DNA from 3 places in the Buttiauxella sp. AC142 genome. Region 3 is predicted to be linked to each of the others. Evidence: predicted binding sites of a transcription regulator. Region 3 holds the regulator's gene; each other region holds the start of a gene.

Region 1 (4,260 bases), 320 kb from region 3:
CTAGCACATATTGCTGCCCGGTGTAGGGGTTCTCGTTGGTGCCGAGATAATCGACCAGCAATTCAAAAGGCCGTACTGCCGGGTTGACCACAACCGCTGGCAGCATGAAACATTGCGACAGCCAGGTGGTGTAATAGCCCCCCAAAGAGGAACCGACAACGCCCAGCGGCTCACCGCCGTGTTCCAGCACTAACGACTCCAGCAATTCTGCTGCATCGGCAGGATACGGCGGGAGTTCCGGTATCACCATGTTGATATGCGGGTGATGGTGCGCAAGCCACGCTTTAAAGCTGGTGGCTTTGGCTGAACGCGGCGAACTGTTGAAGCCGTGGAGATAAAGTAGCGTAGACATCAATACCCTTCTGAAGCGGTATCAGGGTTAAATACCGCTCCTTTCAGGCGGCAAACCTCAGTAGTCACCTCACCGTTTGGATGAAGTTCAAGCCAGCGCCAACCTGGCTCAATGGTGTCGAGGGTGAAGTTCGCGCAATGCGGCTTAAACTGGACGCATGTAGACGGCGTTGCCAGCATCCGGCGGCCATTCCAGTCGAGATCTAACTCCTGGTGAATGTGACCACACACCAACGTTTTCACTTTCGGGAATTTCTGCAGCACGTTATCCAACTCTGCGGCGTTACGCAGGCTGTGTTGATCCAGCCAGCTACAGCCTGCCGGAACCGGGTGGTGATGCAAAAGTAAGAGGGTATGCCGCTCAGGCGCTCCGGCGAGCTTACGCTCCAGCCAGTCGAGCTGATAATCGCTCAGTTCACCATGCGGAACCCCAAAGACCTGGCTGTCGAGCATGAGAATCTGCCAGCTATCCCCGAGGAAAACCTGTTTCGCAGGTGAAATTCCCGCTTCCAGCAACGAGCTGAACATCGCGGGTTGGAAATCATGATTGCCCGGCAACCAAACACAGGGCGCAGGAATCTCCGCAATGCCTTCAACAAAATGTTGGTAGGCTTCCGCGCTGTGATCCTGGGCTAAATCCCCAGTGGCAACAATAAGATCATAATGACGCTGCTCGGCGAGGATGGCGTCAATTACCGCCTGATAGCTCATCCAGGTATTGATACCAAGCAGCGTTTCGTCCTTTCCAGAGAACAGGTGGGTATCTGTAATTTGCAAGATCCTGATCTGGCCCCCACCGGCCACAGGAAGATTTAACAGGCTTTCCAAATGGTGTCCTTAGGTTTCACCCTCACTAACAAACCGGAACCGCCATCGCTCCATGCGCTAAACAATACCGCAGCCAATCGGCCAGAAACTGGTTAATTTGATGCTTTTCGTCGCGTTGATGCAACTTTTTATTAGGATAATCATAACGTGCTTTGAAACGAAAGATCTGCTGACTTGAACACACTTCCGCGACCATAGCGTCATGATAAAGCCTGACGGACATTGACGGCAGGCTCCAGTAGCTTATCGCCGGGACGGTTTGTTCAATTTGCACAAGCGTTGTGTAACGAGTCGACTCAAGAATGGTGAGCCGATACTGGGCGCTACTGACCTGATAAGTGACCTTTTCTCCCACCTCGTCAAGACGAGGAAGCAGGCGTCGAAGTTGCGCAAAATTGGTTTCGCACAGGCGCATCATTTCAGGGAAGTCAGGTGTGTAGCGCTTCATGTTTATTTCTTCCACTCTTCTCTTAATTTCTTATGATGCAATTGCAGCCAAAGCAGTGCGATGACTGAAGCCGCGTTGTCGATTTTCCCTTCTTCTACTAACTGATAAGCCTGTTCCCGGCTCACGACATGAACCCGAATATCTTCGTTTTCATCTGCCAGACCATGTATGCCCGTAGCGGTTGTCGAATCGACTTCCCCAACGAGAATAGATAAACGTTCGCTGGTGCCACCCGGGCTTGCCAGGTAGTTGATAACCGGTTTTGTACGACCAACAGACAGCCCGGCTTCTTCTACGGCCTCACGGCGCGCAACGTCTTCGACGCTTTCACCTTCTTCAATCATTCCGGCCACCAGCTCCAGTAACCATGGGCTTTCGCTGGTGTCATACGCTGCAATACGAATCTGTTGTATCAATACAACTTCGTCTCGCACAGGGTCATAGGGTAGCAGCACTGCGGCATGACCGCGTTCTAAAATTTCACGTCGGACTTCACCACTCATTTCGCCATTAAACAAGCGATGGCGGAATCGATAAAGATCCAACGAAAAAAAACCGCTATAAAGCGTTTCCCGTGCAATAATTTCAACATCGTTTTTCCCTAACGTGACAAGTTGAGGGTTTTGCTCAGTCATAGTAATTTCCTGATTTTTTATGGTCACGAGTGCGTAATTTCAAGCCAGTTTGACTGCCGTTTCATTTGCTATGTGGTAGATTGATGAAAATTAAGGGCAGATGGCACATTACGCCAAGCAGCCCAGCTGGCAGACTCTGCTAGAATCGGCGATCATTTTCGGCTCTTGTCAGCGCTAACAAACAATATTCTGCTTCACAACAAGGAATGCAAATGAAGAAACTGCTCCCAATTCTTATCGGTCTGAGCCTAACGGGTTTCAGTGCCATGAGCCAGGCAGAAAACCTGATGCAGGTTTATCAGCAGGCACGTGTAAGCAACCCGGACCTACGTAAATCCGCTGCTGACCGTGATGCCGCATTCGAAAAAATTAACGAAGCACGCAGCCCATTACTGCCGCAGCTCGGCCTTGGTGCCGATTATGAATACACTAATGGTTTCAATGATTCGAATGGCATCGACTCCAGCCAAACCAGTGGCTCTTTGCAGTTGACGCAAACCATTTTTGATATGTCGAAATGGCGTGCGCTGACCCTACAAGAAAAATCTGCCGGTATTCAAGACGTCACTTATCAGACCGATCAACAAACGCTGATTCTGAATACTGCGACGGCCTATTTTAATGTGCTGAGCGCCATTGATGCACTGTCCTTCACTGAAGCGCAGAAGCAGGCTATTTACCGCCAGTTAGACCAAACGACTCAACGCTTTAACGTTGGCCTGGTTGCTATTACCGACGTGCAGAACGCCCGTGCGCAATACGATAGCGTATTAGCAGACGAAGTGACTGCGCGTAACAACCTGGATAACTCAGTAGAAACGCTGCGCCAGGTGACTGGTAACTACTATCCGTCTCTGGCTTCGCTCAATGTTGATGGCTTCAAAACCAATAAGCCTGATGCGGTGAATAATCTGCTGAAAGAAGCAGAAAAGCGTAACCTGGCCTTGCTGCAAGCTCGTCTGTCTCAAGACTTAGCTCGCGAGCAAATCCGCTACGCAGAAACCGGCCATATGCCAACCGTGGGTTTAACCGCTTCTACAGGCGTATCTGATACCACTTATAGTGGTTCTAAAACCACCACTAGCAGCCAGGCATATAACGACAGCAACATTGGCCAGAATAAAATCGGCCTGAACTTCTCGCTGCCACTGTATAGCGGCGGTTCGGTGACTTCCCAGGTGAAACAAGCGCAATACAACTTTGTTGGTGCGAGTGAGCAACTGGAAAGCGCACACCGTAGCGTGGTGCAAACGGTTCGTTCTTCGTTTAACAACGTGAACGCGTCTATCAGTACTATCAACGCTTACAAACAAGCGGTTGTCTCTGCCCAAAGCTCTTTAGATGCCTCTGAAGCTGGCTATTCCGTGGGTACGCGTACCATCGTTGATGTGTTGGATGCGACCACTACGCTGTATAACGCAAAACAACAGCTCTCCAGCGCTCGTTATAACTACCTGATCAACCAGCTGAACATCAAGGCCGCATTGGGTACGCTTAACGAACAGGACCTTGTTGCGTTGAACGGAACGCTGGGTAAACCAGTGCCAACAACAGCTGAAAGTGTTGCTCCAGAAACACCAGACCAGAATGCGCGCGCTGATGGTTATACTGCTGACACAGCAGCGACCACTGAGACTGCGACGCCTGCAAAAGCGACTCCAGCTTCAGCAACAAGCAAAAAATCAGCTAACCCATTCGCTAACTGATCATAGTTCTCGGGGGCATGACAACATGCCCCCATCACAACTTACGCACTCGAACGTAAGGCAAAGTAAAGATCTCCCTCCAAACGGCCGTCATCGCTTTAATTTCAACCATTCATCCCCTATTCTAAGCACCATAACCACTGGGCTCAGGACAGAATAATGAAACGGACAAAAATCATAAATCACGCATCGTTCCGCAAAAGCTGGAACGCACGCCATTTGACGCCGGTCGCACTGGCAGTTACCGCTGTGTTTATGCTTGCCGGTTGCGAACAAAATGACGAAACAGTCT
Region 2 (4,260 bases), 400 kb from region 3:
ATATCCAGGCCTTCACGTAGCAAGTTGATACCCACCAGCACATCAAACTCACCAAGGCGTAAATCACGAATGATTTCCATACGCTCGACGGTATCAATGTCCGAGTGCAGATAGCGCACCCTCTCGCCATGCTCTTCGAGATACTCCGTCAAATCTTCGGCCATTCGTTTGGTCAGCGTAGTCACCAACACGCGCTCGTTAATTTCGACACGTTTACGGATTTCAGAAAGCAGATCATCGACCTGCGTCCCCACCGGGCGAACTTCGATGATCGGATCCAGCAAGCCGGTCGGCCTGACGACCTGATCGATAACATCACCACCCGATTTTTCTAATTCGTAATTGCTCGGTGTTGCCGAAACATAAATAGTCTGCGGCGCGAGTGCTTCAAACTCTTCAAATCTCAAAGGGCGGTTATCAAGCGCCGAAGGTAGACGGAAGCCATATTCCACCAGTGTTTCTTTACGCGAACGGTCACCTTTGTACATTCCACCGATTTGCGGAATAGTGACGTGGGATTCGTCAACCACCAGCAAGCCGTCGGCGGGCAGATAATCGAATAGCGTCGGCGGCGGCTCGCCAGGCCCACGGCCAGAAAGGAAGCGCGAGTAGTTTTCAACGCCAGAGCAATAGCCCAATTCGTTCATCATTTCTAAATCAAACTGAGTTCGCTGCGTGAGGCGCTGCTCTTCAAGCAATTTGTTGTTGGCGAGCAGCACTTTTCTGCGGTCAGCCAGTTCAACTTTGATCTCTTCCATCGCTTGCAGAATACGTTCGCGCGGTGTGACGTAGTGCGATTTAGGGTAGACAGTGAAACGCTGGATAGCCTGGTCAACTTGCCCTGTCAGCGGGTCAAACAGCGAAAGCCGTTCAACTTCTTCATCGAAAAGCTCAACGCGTAATGCGAGGTCGTCCGACTCGGCCGGGAAGATATCAACCACTTCACCGCGCACGCGGAAAGTACCGCGCTGGAATGCCTGGTCGTTGCGGGTATATTGCAGCTCCGTCAGGCGCCGTATTATAGAACGCTGATCGATGATCATCCCTTTGGTCAGGTGAAGCATCATCTTCAGATATAAATCCGGGTCGCCCAGACCGTAAATCGCCGACACCGACGCCACCACAATGACATCACGCCGCTCGAGCAAAGCCTTGGTTGCTGACAGACGCATTTGCTCGATGTGTTCGTTCACTGAGGAATCTTTTTCGATAAAAGTATCAGAGCTTGGCACATAAGCTTCGGGTTGGTAGTAGTCGTAATAAGAAACGAAGAACTCCACAGCGTTATCCGGGAAGAACTCTTTCATCTCGCCATACAACTGCGCCGCCAGCGTTTTGTTTGGAGCCAGCACCATAGTGGGGCGTTGTAAATCAGCAATCACATTTGCCACGGTGAAGGTTTTACCGGACCCGGTTACACCTAACAAAGTCTGGTGCGCAAGTCCGTCTTCCAGCCCCTCTTTCAGGCGACGAATGGCATCAGGCTGATCGCCAGAAGGTTTGAATGCTGAATTTAATTTGAACGCTTTACTCATGAAGAGGCTACCTGATGAAGAAACGAGCGGGCCGGAGGATAATTTTACTCGGCACAGGAAATTTTGCCAGAAAAAGATACTGGATGAAAAACCAGTTACTTGCCGTCACGTTTATGATACCGACACGATTTACCGCCAGGTTTGCATCTAAAACATACAACTCTTAGCGGTTTACGCTGACCAAAATGGTTATCCCCAGATTTTTTTACCTTTTAACATTTGTCAAGCAGTGTCATAAAAGCGTAAGGAACATCTGTGGCACTTTTATTGCAGCAATTGATTTTATTCAACTCGTTAATTTTTAAAGATTATTTAAGAAAGTCTGGTTTCGCGCCAATTCATGCGCAACCCGCGTCCGCTCTCGCTTACCGTAAGTTTTCTAACTCTAATGCACATGGTTATCCACAGGAATAGTGGATAACTGCTCTCAGGCCTTTTGCAGCGCAGACCGCAAAAAACCCTAAATTCTATGTGCGGGAGGCTAAAAATATTTTTCCAGATTATTTTTGGCTTTTTTTTGCTCGTCCTGAGGTCGATATTTCTTTTGATCCTGCTCACGGATTACGCATTTGAGAAAATAGTGTCACAGACTTGCACCAAACACGTAAACAGCCAGGCACTGACAAAGTGCATGCCCTTTTTAAAGTCGTAGAAGCCGAACACTTATTCACCCTTTTTTATGAGTCTTTTCTCAAAGTTGCATTGTTCTGGCTCCGACATCGGTTCATGGCAGGAGAATTGCAGTGATGATAGACGCCATGCTTCAAATCGCTGAAGTAGCCTACGTTGTTCAGCCTGCCAGAAGGAGAGTATCGATGTTGAGTCTTCGTGCTGTTAATCAGTTTTATGGCGAAAGCCATGTGCTGTGGAATCTGGATCTCGAACTCGCGCCAGGCGAATGCACCTGCGTTCTGGGCGCACCAGGAATGGGTAAAACGACTCTGGTCAACTGCATCACGGGTTATCTGCCAGTGCAAAGTGGCAGTATGACCTGGCTTGAAGCAGGCCATCCTCCGCAAGATTTACTGACTCAACCCATTGAAGGCCGGGCTGCGCTAGGAATGAGCTACGTTGCGCAGGACAGACGAATATTTTCTCAATTAAGCGTTGAGGAGAACCTCCAAATTGCGCTTTTAGCAGCTCGTATACCGTCACGCGCGATACCCAATATGATCTATGAGCTTTTCCCTGAACTTTACAGCTTGCGCCACATGCGGGGCGGAGAGCTTTCTGACTACCTTCAGCAGCAGTTAGCTCTGGCACGGGCGCTAGTGACTGAACCGAAACTGTTGATTCTTGATGAACCGACTTTTGGCAGCGGCCAGCGTTTTATCAACGATCTGGGAAATATCATCCGCAGGCTAAGCCGTGACTTTGGGCTGACTATCCTGTTGGTAGAACAACGGTTGTCGTTTATTCGCCGTGTCGCAGACCGCTTCTGTTTGCTTCATCGTGGGCGAAATGTGGCCCAGGGGAACGTGGCTTTACTGGATGACAAACTGGTTTCCAGTTGGATAGATCCATGATGGTGTGCCCTTCGACGGCAAGAACAGAACACAAGTTCTGCCGTCACAACTGGCCCAGTTGCTTCTGTATGTTTGCATCAACATCTGCCAGTTCCCTCTGCAAATTACATTGGCGGGTGATGGCTGATAATTCCACCAGCGGCAAAGGGACTTTCGACACACCCGCTTCACGCATCCAACGCAGCACAGGCTCCAGGTGCCAGATGGCTGTTTTACCGTCATGCACAGGCTGAGGAAATGCATCCCGGCTCACCATCACTTTGCGCATATACTGGCGTGAAAACCCCAGCAGTTCAGCGATATCAGTAAGCCCCACCAGGTCGGGCATCACTTCGACCAATGCCGCCCCTGGAATAATGCGCTTAACGTCTTTAATCGCTGAAACCACCGCCTGCTTTGCATCTTGCGCTTCGCGAATAAAATTCAATGCAATGCGCCCGGTCACTCCCACGCCAACGAGCGCGTCATCACACCCCTGAGCCCCTAAGGCTTCAACCCATTGCTCCGGATTCTGGCTCTTTTCTGGCAGCGTGAAAATCACTGTAAAACTAAACTCTGACATGTCCTTCTCCTTGCAACTCAATGCCTGATGATAGGTGGCGTACCCTGTTGACTACAGTTATCGACAACACGGCGGATTTGCCGCGCGTGGTTATACGCACTACGCGGTGTACTCCAGATGCAGCTAATACAAAACTCACCGCAGCGGCAGGCTTTATCATTCCATGGGCAATACATCTTTCCCCAACAGTGCGAACCGCCAGGCCGCACTTTCCAGCCCTGACATTCGGCATAGGTCAATGCTGCCTCGATATCTTTATTCGGGTGTAACCGCCACGTCATAAAACCTCCAGTCGATACTCTCAAAAAAGTTGTCACATGACAACATAAATTGAGAGGCAATTTACTCCTGGCCTGGTTTTCTACAACAAGAAATTCAAACGATTAATAGCAACAGGAAGAGCGCCCGAAAGATTTATCGGGCGTTGCAAAAATGTGCGAGGGAAATGCGAGCTATGCCGAAAGAAGGGAAATATTCAGGTGGCTACCCAATGCCGTTTGATCGCTGATTTCCGGGCAGAAAGGAATTTCACCCAGCATCGGTGCTTTTAAAACATCACGCAGCGTCGCGATGTATTCTTCATGCCGTTTGCCCGTTGGCTGAACGTCATTGGCAATCCAGCCTGCGAACTTTAAGC
Region 3 (4,260 bases):
CTCCTGTTGGCCCGGTTATGGCAAACAAACCGTTGCTGGCGAACGGTTCGCGGGTGAAATCGACTTTCCATTCCCCTTTCAGGGAGTTGAGATTTTTTAGGCGCAGGCTAAGGATTTTCATGCTTCTTCCTCCACGTCATGCAGGCTCGCCACCGTTTGGGCAAATAGCGTTCGCAAACGTTGCGCTCGTTCTTCGGAGGTGTCTTCCTGAACCAGGCGGCGCTCAAAAACCTCTTCAACCGTCAGTTCACTCAGCGTTTCTTTATGTTGCTGGGCGATAACGCGCTCGCGCTGTTCGCGGCTGCGGCGCAGCAACACCACTTCGACGGGGAGCGTTTCGGTTAATTGCTGAATATGGCGTTGCATATCATGCAGATATTCTTCGGTAGCGATTTCAATATCCAGCCAAACTTTGGGTTCTGCTGGTGCATCGCACCACTGCGCGAGTTGCTGTTCGATTTCACTCAGAGAACCTTTGATGACCGCTAAAGGCTGGCTGACAGGCACCGTCAGCGGAGTCACTTCATGAAGCACGCCTTCGGCAAACTCAACCAGATAAACACTTTTGTTCTTGCCCGTTTCGTCAAAACTTAACGGGATGGGCGAGCCGCTATAGCGAATATGTTCAGTGCCACCAATGAGTTGGGCGCGATGGATATGGCCGAGTGCGATGTAGTCGGCAGCAGGGAAATGCTGCGCCGGGAAAGCATCCAGCGTGCCGATGTAAATATCGCGCACCGCATCGCTTTTGGTTACACCCACGGTGGTTAAATGGCCGGTAGCGATAATCGGCAGCTTCGCATCAGCGCGTAATTCGCAGGCGGCGGTGTAACACTGCTGGTAATGTTCGCTGATGGCTTCCATCAACGAACGCTGCTTTTCGTGGCCGGAAAGTCCCGCCTGGCTGTTTTGAATATCCCGGGGGCGCAGGAACGGAATCGGACAAAGAATGGCACCCGGTTCGCCCGATTTAGTGTTGAGTACGATAGCTTGCTGGCTGGCATCATGCCGCGCACTGGCGATGACATAAGTATTCAGGCACGCCATTAATTCACGAGATTCATTCAGCGTGGCAACGGAATCGTGGTTTCCCGCCAGCACCACAAGGGAGCAGCCGGTTTGCTGCAGTTGCACCACAAAACGGTTATACAATTCGCGCGCGTAACTCGGCGGCGAGCCGGTATCAAAAATATCGCCTGCGACAATTATCGCATCCACATCATGCTCGACTGCGGCTTGCAGCAACCATTCAAGAAACGCCTGGTGCTCTGGCCCACGGCTTTTGGTATAAAAATTTTGACCAAGATGCCAGTCTGATGTGTGAATAATGCGCATTGGTTGTCCCTTGGCATAAAAAAGCGTGGCGGGATTATAAAGCGGATGAGCAAGAACGACACAATTGAGTGTCATAATTCATTGTGATGAGTCGCCAGGCATTTATGTTTTTCATAAATCTGTCATAAATCTGACGCATAATGGCACCGCATTGAAACAACAATAATTATTCCTTGAGCAGGGCGAATCATGGCGAAGCGTATTTTAGTCGTAGAAGATGAAGCTCCAATCCGTGAAATGGTGAGCTTTGTGCTCGAACAAAACGGTTTTCATCCTGTAGAAGCGGAAGATTATGACAGTGCAGTGAATCTGCTTATCGAACCCTTTCCGGATTTAATTTTACTGGACTGGATGTTACCGGGTGGTTCAGGTATTCAATTCATTAAGCATCTGAAACGTGAAGCATTAACACGTGAAATCCCTGTCATGATGCTGACGGCGCGTGGCGAAGAAGAAGACCGCGTGCGAGGGCTTGAAGTTGGAGCCGATGACTATATTACCAAACCGTTTTCCCCGAAGGAGCTGGTGGCACGCATTAAAGCTGTGATGCGCCGCATCTCTCCGATGGCGGTGGAAGAGGTGATTGAGATGCACGGACTGAGCCTTGATCCGTCATCGCACCGCGTCATGACTGGTGAGAACCCGTTGGATATGGGGCCAACAGAATTTAAATTATTACACTTCTTTATGACACACCCGGAACGGGTGTATAGCCGTGAGCAACTGCTTAATCATGTATGGGGCACCAATGTTTATGTCGAAGACCGAACGGTGGACGTACATATTCGGCGGTTACGCAAAGCGCTTGAACATAGTGGACATGACAGAATGGTACAAACAGTACGCGGTACGGGTTATCGGTTCTCAACCCGCTTTTAATTCCTTGTCAGGAGAATGACGCGTGCTGGAAAGGTTATCATGGAAAAGGTTAGTGATGGAGCTGGTGCTCTGTTGCATACCCGCCGCCATCTTAGGTCTTATTTTCGGCCATTTACCGTGGTTTTTATTACTGGCAGTTACCGGACTGCTGGTTTGGCATTTCTGGAATTTACTGCGTTTATCGTGGTGGCTGTGGGTGGATCGCAGTATGACGCCGCCGCCAGGCCGCGGGAGTTGGGATCCCCTGTTGTACGGTCTTCATCAGATGCAGTTGCGTAACAAAAAGCGCCGCAAAGAGTTAGGTAATCTGATTAAGCGTTTTCGTAGCGGAGCCGAATCGCTGCCCGATGCGGTAGTTCTGACCACGGAAGAAGGGACGATTTTTTGGTGTAACGGTCTGGCGCAACAATTGCTGGGGTTACGCTGGCCGGACGATAACGGGCAGAACATCCTTAACTTATTGCGCTACCCGGAATTTACTCGCTATCTGTCGCAAAAAGAGTTTTCACGTCCGTTAACTTTGGTACTCAATACGGGACGCCATCTGGAGTTCCGTGTGATGCCCTACAGCGATGAGCAGTGGCTGCTGGTGGCTCGCGATGTGACTCAGATGCACCAGCTCGAAGGGGCGCGACGTAATTTCTTTGCTAACGTCAGCCACGAACTGCGAACGCCGCTCACGGTGCTGCAAGGTTATCTGGAGATGATGCAGGACCAGACGCTTGAAGGGCCGCTGCGTGAGAAAGCATTAGGCACGATGCGCGAGCAAACTTCGCGCATGGAAGGGTTGGTTAAGCAGCTTCTGACGCTTTCAAAAATAGAAGCCGCTCCGGCCATGGTGCTCAATGAAAAGATTGATGTGCCGCTGATGCTGCGTGTTGTAGAGCGTGAGGCGCAAACTCTCAGCCATGAACGGCAGACGATACAATTTGATATCGACCCCACGCTGAAAGTCTTTGGCAATGACGAGCAACTCAGGAGTGCGATTTCCAATCTTGTTTATAACTCGGTCAACCATACGCCAGAAGGCACGCATATTACGGTGAGCTGGAAACGCGTGGCGGGTGGGGCAAGTTTTAGCGTGACTGATAATGGTCCGGGGATTTCAGCAGAACACCTTCCGCGCCTGACGGAGCGTTTTTACCGCGTCGACAAAGCGCGTTCGCGTCAGACGGGCGGCAGCGGGCTTGGGCTGGCGATAGTCAAACACGCTTTAAGTCACCATGACGCACGCCTGAATATTGAAAGCCAGCCGGGCAAAGGTTCGACGTTTTCCTTTGTTTTGCCCGAGCGTTTAATCGTTAGCGAGAAATAGACTGATAATCAGTTTTCGTCGCCTGGATAAGCGAAGCGTCATCCGACATTAGCGCAATAAGTGTCAAAATAACTTTCCACAGGCCAGTTTTCTGGCCTGTGTTTTTTTTGCCCACATGTTAATAAAAAATCCTCGATTGTTTATAATTTAACCACACAAAAGACCATAATCTTTTCTTATGATTAATCAGATTCACTAAATATGTTGTTAATTAAAGGATATCAATCTGGTTTCTGGATCCGTTCTTGCCTTCAAACGCTATAAGCGTTTTAATTGCCGCCCTGTGATTGGCAGACCGACTGGATATGAGTGGTAATTCAAACAACTATTCTTCTCCACCGATCCCGGAAAGGATTTTCCGCTGTCGAGTCTACTGATTGCCGCTTTTATGCCGAGTTAACAGGTATAAAAATTTGAATACTTTCAACACCACACATCCACAGGCTGCAAATATTTTATGACCCATCATTTGAAATCTCGAGACATCCTCGCACTGGGCTTTATGACCTTTGCGCTGTTTGTCGGCGCAGGCAATATCATTTTCCCTCCTATGGTGGGGCTACAAGCGGGTGAACACGTTTGGATTGCGTCACTTGGCTTCCTGGTGACGGCTGTAGGCCTGCCAGTGCTGACTATTGTCGCCATCGCTCGTGTCGGTGGGGGCATTGATAGCCTCAGTTCGCCAATTGGCCGCCGTGCTGGTGTGTTGTTAGCCACTATCTGCTATCTGG

The links. The regulator PhoB, encoded in region 3, activates phosphate uptake and scavenging genes when phosphate is short. The targets are predictions, from matches to a motif close to CTGTCATAAAACTGNCNNAT.
Region 1: a site for PhoB is predicted at 2,333-2,352, ahead of nudF (ADP-ribose diphosphatase). Genes of this name have one in related genera too.
Region 2: a site for PhoB is predicted at 1,789-1,808, ahead of uvrB (excinuclease ABC subunit UvrB). Genes of this name have one in related genera too.

Annotation. Positions count from the first base shown of each region.
Region 1 is NZ_CEEDCH010000001.1:497,190-501,449, reverse strand. Features, by position in the region: gene yqiA (esterase YqiA) at 1-352, opposite strand, end outside; gene cpdA (3',5'-cyclic-AMP phosphodiesterase) at 352-1,179, opposite strand; gene AC0IWZ_RS02275 (DUF1249 family protein) at 1,205-1,627, opposite strand; gene nudF (ADP-ribose diphosphatase) at 1,630-2,262, opposite strand; gene tolC (outer membrane channel protein TolC) at 2,469-3,968, shown strand; gene AC0IWZ_RS02260 (DUF1190 family protein) at 4,128-4,260, shown strand, end outside.
Region 2 is NZ_CEEDCH010000001.1:1,216,008-1,220,267, reverse strand. Features, by position in the region: gene uvrB (excinuclease ABC subunit UvrB) at 1-1,535, opposite strand, end outside; gene AC0IWZ_RS05520 (ABC transporter ATP-binding protein) at 2,351-3,061, shown strand; gene AC0IWZ_RS05515 (helix-turn-helix transcriptional regulator) at 3,105-3,623, opposite strand; gene AC0IWZ_RS05510 (hypothetical protein) at 3,641-3,904, opposite strand; gene bioD (dethiobiotin synthase) at 4,076-4,260, opposite strand, start outside.
Region 3 is NZ_CEEDCH010000001.1:812,593-816,852, forward strand. Features, by position in the region: gene sbcC (exonuclease subunit SbcC) at 1-121, opposite strand, end outside; gene sbcD (exonuclease subunit SbcD) at 118-1,335, opposite strand; gene phoB (phosphate response regulator transcription factor PhoB) at 1,525-2,214, shown strand; gene phoR (phosphate regulon sensor histidine kinase PhoR) at 2,237-3,529, shown strand; gene brnQ (branched-chain amino acid transporter carrier protein BrnQ) at 3,987-4,260, shown strand, end outside.